One region of the Mesorhizobium sp. M0815 genome, then DNA from elsewhere that is predicted to be linked to it. Evidence: predicted binding sites of a transcription regulator. Region 1 holds the regulator's gene; each other region holds the start of a gene.
What was found. Region 1 encodes LexA, which represses DNA repair genes until DNA is damaged. Its sites were predicted from a motif close to TGTTCNNNNTGTGTTCNG; they were not measured.
Positions count from the first base shown of each region.

Region 2: a site for LexA is predicted at 2,144-2,161, ahead of NKI01_RS29955 (2'-5' RNA ligase family protein). Genes of this name have one in related genera too.
Region 3: a site for LexA is predicted at 1,708-1,725, ahead of NKI01_RS10065 (ATP-dependent helicase). Genes of this name have one in related genera too.

Region 1 is NZ_JAMYOU010000001.1:45,312-49,920, forward strand. It holds gene NKI01_RS00195 (molybdopterin molybdotransferase MoeA) at 1-140, shown strand, start outside; gene NKI01_RS00200 (hormone-sensitive lipase) at 148-978, opposite strand; gene kynU (kynureninase) at 1,077-2,324, opposite strand; gene lexA (transcriptional repressor LexA) at 2,796-3,527, shown strand; partial or broken gene NKI01_RS00215 (ComEC/Rec2 family competence protein) at 3,521-4,609, opposite strand, start outside.
Region 2 is NZ_JAMYOU010000055.1:54-4,662, forward strand. It holds gene NKI01_RS29940 (ArsC family reductase) at 86-439, opposite strand; gene NKI01_RS29945 (ArsR/SmtB family transcription factor) at 614-964, shown strand; gene NKI01_RS29950 (SRPBCC family protein) at 967-1,446, shown strand; gene NKI01_RS29955 (2'-5' RNA ligase family protein) at 1,464-2,099, opposite strand; gene NKI01_RS29960 (ABC transporter ATP-binding protein) at 2,321-3,406, opposite strand; gene NKI01_RS29965 (cupin domain-containing protein) at 3,396-4,004, opposite strand; gene NKI01_RS29970 (ABC transporter substrate-binding protein) at 4,064-4,609, opposite strand, start outside.
Region 3 is NZ_JAMYOU010000006.1:162,642-167,250, forward strand. It holds gene NKI01_RS10060 (glucose/quinate/shikimate family membrane-bound PQQ-dependent dehydrogenase) at 1-1,514, opposite strand, end outside; gene NKI01_RS10065 (ATP-dependent helicase) at 1,767-4,451, shown strand; gene NKI01_RS10070 (ABC transporter permease) at 4,461-4,609, opposite strand, start outside.

The sequences.
Region 1 (4,609 bases):
CGCTCGTGGCGACGCCGTTCGGCATCCAGGACTCCTCGATGCTGAAAATGCTGGCCGATGCCAACGGGCTGATCGTCCATGCGCCGTTCACGCCCGCCGCGGCGGCGGGCGCCGCCTGCGACGTGCTGATGCTACGCTGAACCTGCCTCACTCCGAGATCAAGGTCCGGGTCAGCGGATGGTCTGGATCGGCCAAACCGTCGATGATGTTGAAATGATGCCGGTCAGGCTCGACCACCGAACTGGTCGCGGCACCCAGGCCGATCCAGATATTGGCCAGCAACGCGCTCTGGCGCAGGAATTCGGCGCGCTCGCCGCCGCCGGCCCAGCAGGTCAGGCGGGCCTTGTCCATCGGGCGCAGCAGCACCGGGCTTTCGGCCTGCGCCTCGGCCTCATCGATCGCCAGCGTCTCGTTCATGCCGGTGCGCATGATCGGGCGCAAATCGTGCACACCCGAGATCGATACGATATGGCGAATGCGCCGGACAATTTCGGGCGCCAGCGGCGTCGTCGTCGTAACCATCCGGCTAACAAGATGGCCACCGGCCGAGTGTCCGGTCAGCATCAGCGGCCCTGCGACCATCCCCGCCGCCTTGCCGATCGCCGCGCCGACTTCCTTGACGATGCCGCCAATGCGCATCTGCGGACAGAGCGTGTAGGACGGCATCGCCACGGCATAGCCGCGATCAACAGCGCCAGCGGCAAGATGCGACCAGAAACTCTTGTCGAATGCCATCCAGTAGCCGCCATGGACGAACACCACGAGCCCCTTGGGCTTGGTGGCCGGCAGGAAAAGATCGAGCCGGTTGCGTGGGCCATCGCCATAGGCCATGTCGAGCCGCGCCCGGCCCTCGGTCGAAAGCACGTCGCGAAAAACCCGCGCGGGCTCGACCCAGGCCGCCGGCCAGCGATCGCTGCCGGCTATGTTGGCGCCATTGGCATAGGCGTTGTCCCAATCGGCAATGTGACGTTCGAACACCCTGCGCCCTCCCCTTGGCAATATGGCCTTGCCGCGTAGCCGTGAGCATCGCGCGGCGCGTCGTCGCCAGCCTCACGATGCCAGCTCTCGCATCAATCTCAAGTGACAGCCGCCTTGATGGCGAAGCGCGCATCCTTCCACGCACCGGTGCGCAGGATGTCCACAAGCACTTCGACGGCCTGCCAGACATCGGCATAGCCGACATAGAGCGGGGTGAAGCCTAAGCGCATGGTCGATGGCGCGCGAAAATCGCCGATCACGCCACGTTCGATCAGCGCGCGCATGATCTGGTAGCCATGCTCGTGCATGAATGAAATCTGGCTGCCGCGTTTTTCCCCGTCGCGCGTGCTTTCGAGCGTTAGCCCGTAAGTGCCGCACTTTGCCTCGACAAGCTCGATGAACAGATCGGCCAGCGCGATGCTCTTCTTGCGCACCGCCGTCATGTCGACATCGTTCCAGATGTCGAGCGCGCCCTTCAGCGTGCGCATCGACAGGACCGGCTGGGTGCCGCACAGAAACCGGCGGATGCCGGTGCCGGCCGCATAGCCTGGCTCGAAGGCGAAGGGCCGTGCATGGCCCCACCAGCCGGTGAGCGGCTGCTGGATGTCGGCAAGATGCCGCTCAGCCGCATAGATGAAGGCAGGCGCGCCCGGTCCGCCATTCAGATATTTGTAGGTGCAGCCAACGGCAAAATCGGCGTTTGCCGTGTCGAGCTCGACTGGCATCGCACCGGCGGTGTGGCAGAGATCCCAGACGATCATCGCCCCGGCTTCCTGGGCCCTGCGCGTCAGCGCCGGCACGTCGCGCAGTTCGCCCGACTTGTAGTTGACGTGGTTGACCAGCACCACGGCGGTGCGTTCGTCGATCAGCTCTTCGATGCTCGGCGCGTCGACCCCCGAGAGGCGCAGCAGCGTATCTTTTCGCGTCGAAACCACACCCTCAGCCATGTAGAGGTCTGTCGGAAAACTGTCGCCCTCGGCGACGATGACCTGCCGCTCCGGCCGCATGGCCATGGCGGCGTGCAGCAGCTTGTAGATGTTGACCGATGTCGTGTCGCAGACCACCGTCTGGCCGGCCGCGGCACCGATCAGGCGCCCGAGCTGGTCGCCAAGTTCGAGCGGCATGTTGAACCAGCCGGCCGTGTTCCAGGCGCGGATGAGATCATGCGCCCATTCTTCGGTCACTGCCTTGCTCAATTCATCGAAAGCGGCACGCGAAGCGGCCCCTAGCGAATTGCCGTCGAGATAGATCACTCCTTGCGGCAGCACAAAGCGGTCGCGCATCGCGCGCAGCGGATCTGCAGCATCCATCGCCCTTATGGCCACGAGATCGGGAATTCCTGTCATGATTTGTCTGCTCCCCAAGATTCACCGCAACGCCGGACACGCATCGACGGCATCCATCGGTCACGAGCGGTTCTCCATTACCTGGTATCGCGCAGCAAGGCTCCACCGGCGACAAGTTGCCTGACCATGCGGTGGAAACCAGGAGCCAAGCCAACCCAAGGTTGGCGTTTTGAGTTCGTTTCGTTCACGGTGCATTGACCAAACCGCACAGTCGATACGGCTTCAATTCCGTGCCCCTTTGCCGGCTGACGGCCGATACCAGTGCCGCCTTCTGGAAACCCAGAGGCCGCAAACGAAAGCAGAATCAAGGCGATGAGGCCCGCGGCGGTGAAAATGCAGCGTCCCGGTTTGGCGAGTGGTATCGTTACCCGAGCCCTAACACATTCATTAAACTTTAAACAGTTGCGGAACACAACTGGAACAGATAGTGTTTGTTCTGGGTTTGTTTTTCTGATTCTGTTGGGGGTCGCTATGCTGACACGCAAACAACACGAACTGCTTATGTTCATCCACGAAAGGCTGAAGGAAAGCGGTATCCCGCCCTCCTTCGACGAGATGAAGGAAGCGCTCGACCTGGCTTCCAAATCGGGAATCCACCGGCTGATTACGGCGCTGGAGGAGCGCGGCTTCATTCGCCGTTTGCCCAACAGGGCCCGTGCGCTGGAGGTGCTGCGCCTGCCCGATTCGATCGCCCCCGGCCTCAATGCGGCACGCAAGTTCTCGCCGAGTGTCATCCAGGGCAGTCTTGGGCAAGGTCCTCGGCAAGGCAAGCCGACATCGTCGCGCGTCCCTGCAGCCGGCAATGACGACGATGTCGTCGCCGCCGTGTCTATCCCGGTGATGGGCCGCATCGCCGCTGGTGTGCCGATCGATGCCATCCAGCACCAGACGCATTCGATCTCGGTGCCGCCGGACATGATCATGGGCGGCGAGCATTATGCGCTCGAGGTCAAAGGCGATTCGATGATCGAGGCTGGCATTTTCGACGGCGACACGGTGATCATCCGCAATGCCGATACGGCGAGCCCCGGTGAGATCGTGGTGGCACTGGTCGACGAGGAAGAAGCGACGCTGAAGCGGTTCCGCCGCAAGGGCGCCTCGATCGCCCTGGAAGCCGCCAATCCGGCCTACGAGACGCGCATCTTCGGACCAGACAGGGTCAAGGTGCAGGGCAAGCTCGTTGGGCTGATCCGCCGCTACTGAGCTGCGCCCTTGGCGCCGGCTTTTGGCTTGTCGGCTCTGCGGTATGGCGGCATGCCCCGCGCCGCGCGTGAAAATTTCCGCTGCACGTGCCAGGGCCGGTATGATTTTTCGACGGCGAAGCGGATTTCGGCGCGTGTTGCCGCTTGTGGATCGAAATAGACGGCCGCACTTCCCGCGCGCGCCAGTTGCCGTTTGGTGACGACGAGGACCAGCCGGTCGTAGTAGCAGGGATTATGGGCGGTGGCGTCGTCGATGACGATCAAGCTGGCAAAGGCGCAGGCTGGCCGTGCAGTATCGCGGTCATTGGCTAGCGCGATGATCGCGCCGGATGGATGCCTGGCAAGGCAGAGACCGTCCGTGCAAATGAACGGCATGCCCGGCGGTAAGTCGGCCGGATCGGCAATGTCGAATTGCGGATCGTTCTTTCCAGGTGTTTCCGGCGCGACGATAGCCTCTGATGTGAGCGCGCGTTTCCAGTTGTCGATGGTGAACTCATTCGGGCGTGCCCGGTTGACCGCGAGTTCACCGCTGCCGATCGGCAGCGCGACGAGCCGTGCGTCCTCCGAGATCAATACATCGGGTACGCGCGTCTGCGTTGTCGTTAGCAAGCCGGCGAGCGCAAAAGGAAGGGCCACGAGCCGCAACCAGGTCGTCGCCATGCTGGCAATGACGAGGGCGATCGTCACCAAAAGGACAGATCTCAGCGAAATCAGCCCGACCGCATCGATCGGCGAGCGCTCGGAGATCCACCCGGACAGGGCGATCATCGCCGTCAGCCCCTTGCCCATCACGTAGAGGAAAGGCCCATCCGCGCCGAACGGCATCGCCAGCGCACTGAGGACGGCGAAGGGCATGACGACCAGTGAGACGATAGGCATGATGGCCAGATTGGCGAACAGGCTGAGCGGCGCCACGCGCTGGAAATGCCATATGGCGAAAAGCGCCGTGGCGCTCCCTGCAATGATCGAGGTCATCGCCAGGCCGCCCATGCCCATCAGTACCTTTCTAGTGGCAAAGCGTAGCGGCGACCGCCGGGGCGGCGGCGTGGTGGCCCCGCCGGCGCGGTAATCGGACCAGCCTGC
Region 2 (4,609 bases), on a different contig from region 1:
GCCCTCAGGCCCAGCAATCATAGGGACTAGAGTGGGAGATGTCCGGCAGGACAGAGGGGGCGCGACGGATCGCGGCGGGTCGGTCCTATTTCCCACTCACCGCCTGCTGATAAACATCAGGCTTGAAGCCAACGAGAACCCTGTCGCCAAGTTCCAGCACCGGTCGCTTTATCATCGTCGGTTTGGCCAGCATCAGCGCCTTGGCCTTGTTCTCGTCCAGACCCAGTCTGTCCTCCTCCGACAGTTCGCGAAACGTCGTGCTCGCCTTGTTGAGCAGGATTTCCCAGCCGACCTTGCCTGACCAGCCGTTCAGCCGATCCGCGTCAAGCCCGTCTGCCCTGTAATCGTGAAAGCGATAGGCAACATCATGGCTCGCCAGCCAGGAACGCGCCTTCTTGACCGTATCGCAATTGGTGATGCCGTACATGGTGATCGTCAAAACGCTTCCTCGGATCGGTCGAATCTGATGGCACCCTAAAACCGTGCCTCTCACTTTTCCAGCTGCCTTGCCAGGCATCCGTGATTTTTGCGCTTGCCAATAGTAAGGAATTTTCCTAACTATTGTCCCGAGCTAATTTTGGTCACGCGGAATGGCCGAGGCAAGGAAATGACCATGACGAGCCTGCAGACCGAAAGCCCCCCACCGATCGACGGCATTTTCCGTGCGCTCGCCGATCCGACCCGGCGGCGCGTGGTCGAGCGGCTGAACCGAAGCCCCGCCTCGGTCAGCGAGCTTGCCCAGCCGTTCGAGATGGCCCTGCCATCCTTCATCGAGCATCTCAGGGTTTTGGAAGGCTGCGGGCTGGTGCGTTCGGAGAAGGCCGGCCGCGTCAGGACCTACCGGCTTGCGCCGGAGCCGCTGAAGCTCGCGGAAAGCTGGCTGGCCGAGCAGCGTGAGCTGTGGGAGCGCCGTCTCGACCAGTTCGACGACTACGTGCTGAAACTCAAGGAGACAGACAGATGAATATGGTCGCGTTTTTTCAACCCGATCCGAAGCTCGACCTCGTGCTCGAACGGACGATCGAGGCGCCACGAGAACTGCTGTGGACGGCCTTGACGAAGCCCGAGCATGTCCGCCAATGGTTCACGCCGAAGCCGTGGATCATCACCGATTGCGAGATCGACCTGCGGCCCGGCGGTCTGTTCCGCACCCGCATGCAGTCGCCCGACGGCAAGGAGGTCAACGACAGGCGTTGCTGCTACCTCGAGATCGTCCAGAACGAGCGGCTGGTGTGGACCGATGCGCTGCTGCCCGGCTACCGGCCGTCAGGCGACCCATTCATCACAGCCGTCATATCGCTGCAATCGCAGGGCGAGGCGACGCGCTACACCGCGACCGCTATCCACCGCGACGAAGCCACGCGCAACAGCCACGAGGAGATGGGCTTTTACGACGGCTGGGGCACGGTGGCGGATCAGTTGGCGGGCTACGTCAAGACGATCTGAGGGGACCCTGGCTTGGCTCACATTGCGGCCACGGAATCGTCGTGGCCGTTCAACCGCCAGCGCCCGAGCTCTTCGTACCGGCCTTGCCGGATCAGACTGCGGATGAGCACAAAGTCACGTACGGTCCAGCTGATGGGTTCGATCGCCCGTTCTCGAACCCTTTGAACCCGCAATTTGTCACGAAGCAATGTAACATGAGGTTCAAAGGAGCTCCCCACAAAGGGCTTCAGCGGGCTGTCGGCGATCAGGGCGGTAAGATTGCGCCAGAACGCTTGCAGCGGCGGGACGCCGTCGCTGCCACGCAGCACCAACGCACCGCCGCCGAAAGCCGACAACCGATCGAACGACACCTCAAACGGTTTCGCCTGGACCATCGAGGCGACGTGGCGGGCGATTTTGACCAATTCCTCCGGCAGTCCATCATAGTCGCCGAGCCCAATAAGCGAGATGTGCAGGCGTTCCGCCGGAAACACTTGCCCTCGCAATCCCGATTCTCGCCGCCAGACGGCGGCCCGGCGTGCAAGCGGCACGGCGATCGTACTTTCAAGAAGAATGGCGAAGAACAGCCGGTCATTCCAGCGCCGATCCAGCTCCTGCCAGTTGAACACGGCTTGGCCGTTTTCGGTGATCCTGAATGCGGGCAGCTCATTCATGTTCATTGCTCCTCTCAAAGCCATTCCCGCCCAGCCAAGCAGAATAGAACAAAAAGGGAACAAATCAAACGAAAATGATACGAGCGCCGGTACTGGCAGCACCAACGCTCGCAACCACATTTCGGTCGGCCGTATGTTGATGGCTCAGGCGCTGTCGCCGATGATGCCCTTGATCTCGAGGAAATCGTGGATCGCCCGGTCGGCGTATTCGCGGCCGTTGCCTAGCTGGACAGCATAGGGCAGTTGGCGCCACGGCGCAGGCTGATATGCGCCACGTCGCCGACGCTGAATTGAAAACCCTCCGCCCGGCGCGGCGCGTCGATCACCACCTGTGTCCCCTGCCCCAGCTCCGCATGAAGGCGCAAGGTGCGGCCGTGGAAGACGATGCTGTTCACCCGCACCGGTACAGTGCCGGCCGCCGCTTCGGTCGTCGCCAAAAAATCCTCTGGACGCACGCCGATGGTGCGCACCGTGCCCTCGCCAGGCAGTTCGCCCGTCTCCGAAACCGCTTCCAGCGGCAGGGCGCCGGCGGCGAACCGCAAGCGCTCGCCGTCACGGCCGACGAAGCGCGACTGCAGAAGGTTCATCGTGCCGATGAAGCTGGCAACGAATTTGGTGGCGGGCCGGTCGTAGAGGGTCGCCGGCGGCGCAATCTGCTCGATGCGGCCTTTGTTCATGACGACGATGCGATCAGAGATCGACAGCGCCTCGGTCTGGTCGTGCGTGACCATGACGAAAGTGGTGCCGAGGCGCGACTGCAGTCGCTTCAATTCGACCTGCATCTGTTCGCGCAGATGCGCATCGAGCGCCGACAACGGCTCGTCGAGCAGCAGCACGCGCGGTTCGCAGACGATGGCGCGGGCAAGCGCGACGCGCTGGCGCTGGCCACCCGACAATTCGGACACGCGGGCGCCGAGCTTTTCAGCAAGGCCGACCATGTCGAGCGCTGCGCCGACGCGCTTTGCCTGTTCGGCACCGGAGAGCTTGCGCAGCGACAAGCCGAAGCCGACATTTTCGGCGACGTTCATGTGCGGGAACAGCGCGTAGTCCTGGAATACGGTATTGACCGGACGGTCGAAGGGCCTGAGCGCACTGATGTCGCGGCCTTCGAGCAGAACCTTGCCGCTCGACGGGCTTTCGAAGCCGGCGATGACCCGCAGGCTGGTGGTCTTGCCGCAGCCGGATGGTCCGAGCAGGGTCAGGAACTCGCCGCGCGAAATATCGAGATCGACGGCATCGAGCCCGACGATGCTGCCGGGGAATATCTTGGAGACCTTGTCCAGCCGGACGAGTGGATCAGGTGCCATCGCGAACCTCGGACGGCTTGGTCGTGTTGACCCACAGGATCTGGCAGCGCTCGCTGCCCGGATTGCGGAAAGCATGCAGCAAGGTGCTCTTGAAGGCGAAGCTGTCGCCGGCCTTCAGGCCGTATCTGGTCGAATCGACCACCAGCTCGACCTCGCCCGAAAGGACGAACCCGAATTCATGGCCGGCATGGGCGTAGGCTTCGGCGGTGCCGCCACCGGCCTCCACCGTCACCAGCATGCCGGTCAGCGCAGCAGCCGGCGGCGACAGCAGCGACTTGGCGATGCCTTCCGACTTGACCGGGATCTGACGCCGGCTGTTGGCGCGCACACAATAAAGATCGTTGCCGGCGTCGTTGCCGTCGGCGATCAGCGCGGACGGCTCGATGTCGAGGGCGGCGGCGAGCGGCCAGATCACTCGGACCCGCAATGACGACATGCCGCGCTCGATCTGGCTCAGCGCTCCGATCGAGACGCCGGCTTTGGCTGCAAGTTCGGCCAGCGAGAGACTACGCTCCAGCCTGAGCGCCCGCACGCGCCGGCCGACCCTGACGTCGGCGTCGTCCTTCGGCTTCTCAGCCGCTTCGTCCAGCATGTCCATCCATTCGTCCTTTTTGCCAACGCTTTCCCTTCCCCTTGCGGGAGAAGGAAGAAGCAGGCTCAGCCGCCCGCCTTGACCTTCTCGAACATCTTGGCGAGTTCATCATTCTGTTTCATCGGCCCGGTGAAGATGGTGGTCTTCAACATCACTTCCGGATCGGACGGCAGCTGCAATTTCTCCAGCTCCTCCTTCGGCACGGCAGCGAAAGCCGAGCTGGTCGAGCTGCCATAGCCATAGGCCTGGATCAGGTATTTGCCCGAGTCCGTTTCCAGCCGGCTGTTGATGAAGTCATAGGCGAGGTCGACGTTCTTGGCGTCCTTGAGCATGACGAAACCGCAAGCCCAGGTAAGCATGCCTTCCTTCGGCTTCATGAACTCGACAGGCACGCCTTGCTTCTTCAGCGACGTGGCCGAGGCATTCCAGGTCATGGCGGCGACCAGCTGGCCGCTGGCCAGCGCCTGTTCGACCGATGTCATGTCTGTGGTGTAGTTTGAGAGCAGCGGGCGCTGCTCGCGCAGTTTCTCCGCAACCTTGTCCATCTGTTCCGCCGTCATGTCGAATGGATTGACGCCGGCAAGAAGGGCCGCCACCACCGGAGTGTCGTG
Region 3 (4,609 bases), on a different contig from region 1:
CCGCCCGGCGCCGGCACTTCCTTGACCGGAACGATCGGCTCGCCGCTGCGCCGGTCGAGCACATAGAGGTCGCCCTGCTTGGTCGGCCCGACCAGCGCCGGCACCACACCACTGGCCGTGGTTATGTCGACCAGCGTCGGCTGCGCCGGCACGTCCATGTCCCAGAGATCGTGATGCACGGTCTGCCGCACCCAGCGCAATTGTCCGGTGTTGAGATCGAGCGCGGTGATCGAGGAAGAGAATTTCTCGTCATTGGCGCTGCGTCCGGCGCCGAGCTGGTCCGGCGTCTTGTTGCCGAGCGGCACATAGAGCAGGCCGAGCTTCTCGTCGGCGCTCGCCGTCGACCACATATTGGGCGAGTTGTTGGTGTAGGTCTGGCCCGGCGGCAGCGGCGTCGTCTGGTCCGGATTGCCGGAATCCCAATTCCATAACAGCGCGCCGGTGTCGGCATCGTAGGCACGGATGACCCCGGACGGCTCCTGCGTCGAATAATTGTCGTTGACCGCGCCGCCGACGATGATCTTGTTGGCGACGATCAGCGGCGCGGAAGTCGAATAGTAATAGCCCGGCTTCGGATATGGCATGTTGGCGAGCAGGTTCAGCGTGCCGCCCTCGGCAAATGTCGGACAGACCTGGCCATTCGCCGCGTCGAGCGCGATCAGCCGGGCGTCCGATGTCGGCAGATAGATGCGCGTGGCGCAGGGCTGGCCGGCGGCGATCTTGGCATCGGCATAGTAAGCCACGCCGCGGCAGGTCTGGTGCTGGCGGTCCTTGTTGAGCTTGACCTGCGGATCGAAACGCCATTTCTCCTTGCCGCTCGCGGCATCGATGGCGATGGCGAAATTATGCGGCGTGCAGATGTAGAGCGTGTCGGCGATTTTCAGCGGCGTCACCTGATAGGTCGTCTCGCCGATGTCGTCGGGCCCTTTCACGTCGCCGGTGCGATAGGTCCAGGCCGGCTGCAGATTGGCAACGTTTTCGGGGGTGATCTGGTCGAGCGGCGAATAGCGCTGGCCATATTGCGTGCGACCGTAATAGTGCCATTCGCCGGCCGGCACATTGCCGCCGAGTTCGGCCGTCGGCGTCACCTTGTCGGTGTTGAGTTGGCCGGCAATATCCTTTGGGTCCGTCGTCATCGAATAACCGGCGACGCCGAGCGATGCCAGCACCGCGAGGATCAGCGGCGCTCGTCCGTCGGGACCGGTAAGCCCGCGCCGCGCCCATGGCGTCAATAGCCACAGCGCGACAAGCACGATGATGCCGCCGCGCGGGCCGAGCTCCCACCAGTCGAAGCCGGTTTCCCAGACAGCCCAGGCGAGCGTGCCGAGCACGATCGCCGCGTAGAGCCACAGCGCCGTGGATCTGCGCCTGTAGAGCAGCCAGGCAGCGATCAGGAAAGCTATGCCGGCGATGACGTAATACCAGCTGCCGCCCAGCGTCACGAGCCAGATGCCGCCGCCGCCAAGCGCCAGGCCGATGAGGAAAAGGATCAGGGAGGTGATGACCACAGCCAAGACGGTGCTCCTTCGACTGGTGCGCTCCGCGACGCGTCCATGGGCAACCCCGCATTGCGTGCCTGCCCCCACGCAACTTTCTCCGGCCCGCTTCCCCTGTCAAGCAAGCTCGGCGTTTTACGGCGTCGACCCACGGCAAGCTCGGCGTTTTGGTTAGCGGACCCATTCAGATTGTGAGTCTACCGACTGGACAGAGAACAAAACGGAGACACTTCTGGCCTTTCGCTGCCGAATCACTACATTCGGGGAGAGATGTCCGGCTTTTCGGAAGACATGCCCTTTTTTGACGAACCGAACGCGCGGCCCGTGGCCCCCTCGGGCATCGCCGCGCGCGCCATGGCTGCCCGCAGCAATCAAAACAACGCGCCCGATTATCTCAACGGCCTCAACCCCGAGCAGCGGCTGGCGGTGGAAACCACCGAAGGCCCGGTGCTGGTGCTGGCCGGCGCCGGCACCGGCAAGACGCGCGTCTTGACCACCCGCATCGCCCACATCCTTGCCACCGGCAAGGCCTTCCCTTCGCAGATCCTCGCCGTCACCTTCACCAACAAGGCGGCGCGCGAGATGAAGCAGCGCATCGGCCTGTTGATCGGCGAAGGCAATGTCGAGGGCATGCCGTGGCTCGGCACCTTCCACTCGATTGGCGTGAAGCTGCTGCGCCGACATGCCGAGCTGGCCGGGCTCAAATCCGACTTCACCATTCTCGACACCGACGATGTCGTGCGGCTGATCAAACAGCTCATCCAGGCGGAAGGGCTGGACGACAAGCGCTGGCCGGCCAAGCAGTTCGCCCAGATGATCGACGGCTGGAAGAACAAGGGCCTCGGTCCCGCCGACATCCCCGAGGGCGATGCCCGTGCCTTCGCCAACGGCAAGGGCCGCGAACTCTACAAGGCCTATCAGGAGCGGCTGCAGACGCTGAATGCCTGTGACTTCGGCGATCTCCTATGTCACCCGATCCGCATCTTCCGCGCCAATCCGGACGTGCTGAAGGAATACCACAAGCGCTTCCGCTACATCCTCGTCGACGAGTACCAGGACACCAACACCGCACAGTACATGTGGCTGCGCCTGCTGGCCCAGCGGCCTCAAGGCAAGCCAATCTCCCCCCTCGCGGGGGAGATTGGGCGCTCTTCGGCCGAAGGCCGCAAGCCCGACCGGGCGTCGGCCGGCCAGGCCGCCCCCGCGGAGGCCAGCGAGCGAAGCTCGCGCGCGGCCGTGAGCGAAAGCAAAGTTAACATCTGCTGCGTCGGCGACGACGACCAGTCGATCTATGGCTGGCGCGGCGCCGAAGTCGACAACATCCTGCGCTTCGACAAGGATTTCCCCGGCGCCACCATCATCCGGCTGGAGCGCAACTACCGCTCGACCGCGCACATCCTCGGCACCGCCTCGCATCTCATCGCCCACAATGAGGGCCGCTTCGGCAAGACGCTGTTTACCGAGAAGATCGCCGAGGACGACGAGAAGGTGCATGTCCACGCCGCCTGGGATTCCGAGGAGGAGGCCCGCGCCGTCGGCGAGACCATCGAGGCCTACCAGCGCCAGAAGCACAATTTGAACGATATGGCGATTCTCGTCCGCGCGTCTTTCCAGATGCGCGAATTCGAGGACCGCTTCGTCACGCTCGGCCTCAACTACCGCGTCATCGGCGGCCCGCGCTTCTATGAGCGGCTCGAGATCCGCGACGCGCTGGCCTTCTTCCGCGTCGTCGCGCAAGGCGCCGACGACCTCGCTTTCGAGCGCATCGTCAACGTGCCGAAGCGCGGGCTTGGCGAGGCCACCATCCGCCAGATCCATGATACCGCCCGCGCCCTTCGCATCCCGATGCTGGAGGCGGCGGCAAAACTCGCCGAGAGCGACGAGCTGAAGCCGAAGCCGCGCGCCGCACTTCGCGAGGTCGCCGCCAATTTCGAACGCTGGCAGAAGGCTCTGGAAACCACCCCGCATACCGAGCTCGCCGAGACCATTTTGGAGGAGAGCGGCTACACCGACATGTGGAAGAACGACCGCTCGGTGGAAGCGCCCGGCCGGCTCGAGAACTTGAAAGAACTGATCCGCTCCATGGAGGAGTACGAATCGCTGCGCTCCTTCCTCGAACATGTCGCACTCGTCATGGACGCCGAGCAGAACGCCGAGCTCGACGCCGTCAACATCATGACGCTGCATTCGGCCAAGGGCCTCGAATTCGAGACCGTCTTTCTGCCTGGCTGGGAGGAGGGCCTGTTCCCGCATCAGCGCGCACTCGACGAGGGCGGCCGCTCCGGCCTGGAGGAAGAGCGCCGCCTTGCCTATGTCGGGCTGACCCGCGCCAAGAAGAACCTGCATTTGTGGTTCGTCTCCAACCGCCGCATCCATGGCCTCTGGCAATCGACTATCCCGTCGCGCTTTCTCGACGAACTGCCGGAAGCCCATGTCGAGGTCGCCGAAAGCGGCAACTCCTATGGCGGTTACGGCAACGCCTATGGCGGTGGTTCTTTCGCCTCCGGTCGTGGTGGCCAAGGGGCAGGAAGACAGAACCCCTACGGGGCGTCGCGCTTCGACAACATTGGCGGCAATTCCGGCGCCGAGAAATCCGGCGCTTTCTCCAACACCTATGCGACGCCGGGCTGGCAGCGCGCTCAAGCGAACCGCACCGAGGCGACCGACCGCAATTGGGGCACGCGCTCCGGTCACCAGGTCGAGCGCATCGGCTATGGCGAAACCGACTCGGGCTACGGTGCCGGCCGCACCTCGATCAAGGGCCGCACCATCGACGGCGAGCTGGTCGCCAAATCCGTCGCCGACACGCCCTCCCCCTTCAGCGTTGGCGACCGCGTCTTCCACCAGAAATTCGGCAACGGCAACATCTCGGCCATCGAAGGCAACAAGCTGACCATCGACTTCGACAAGGCCGGCCAGAAACGCGTGCTGGACGGGTTTGTCACGGGGGTTTGAGGCCGCCGGTCACCGATACCGCGCTTGGTTCCACTTATGGCCGAGCAGCGACAGGATAATGATCAGCCCGTTGAAGAACTGGACGTAGAAGCCGCTCAGTCCCGCCGCGACGACGCCGGTCTGGATGAAGGACACCGTAACCGCGCCGATCGCGCCGC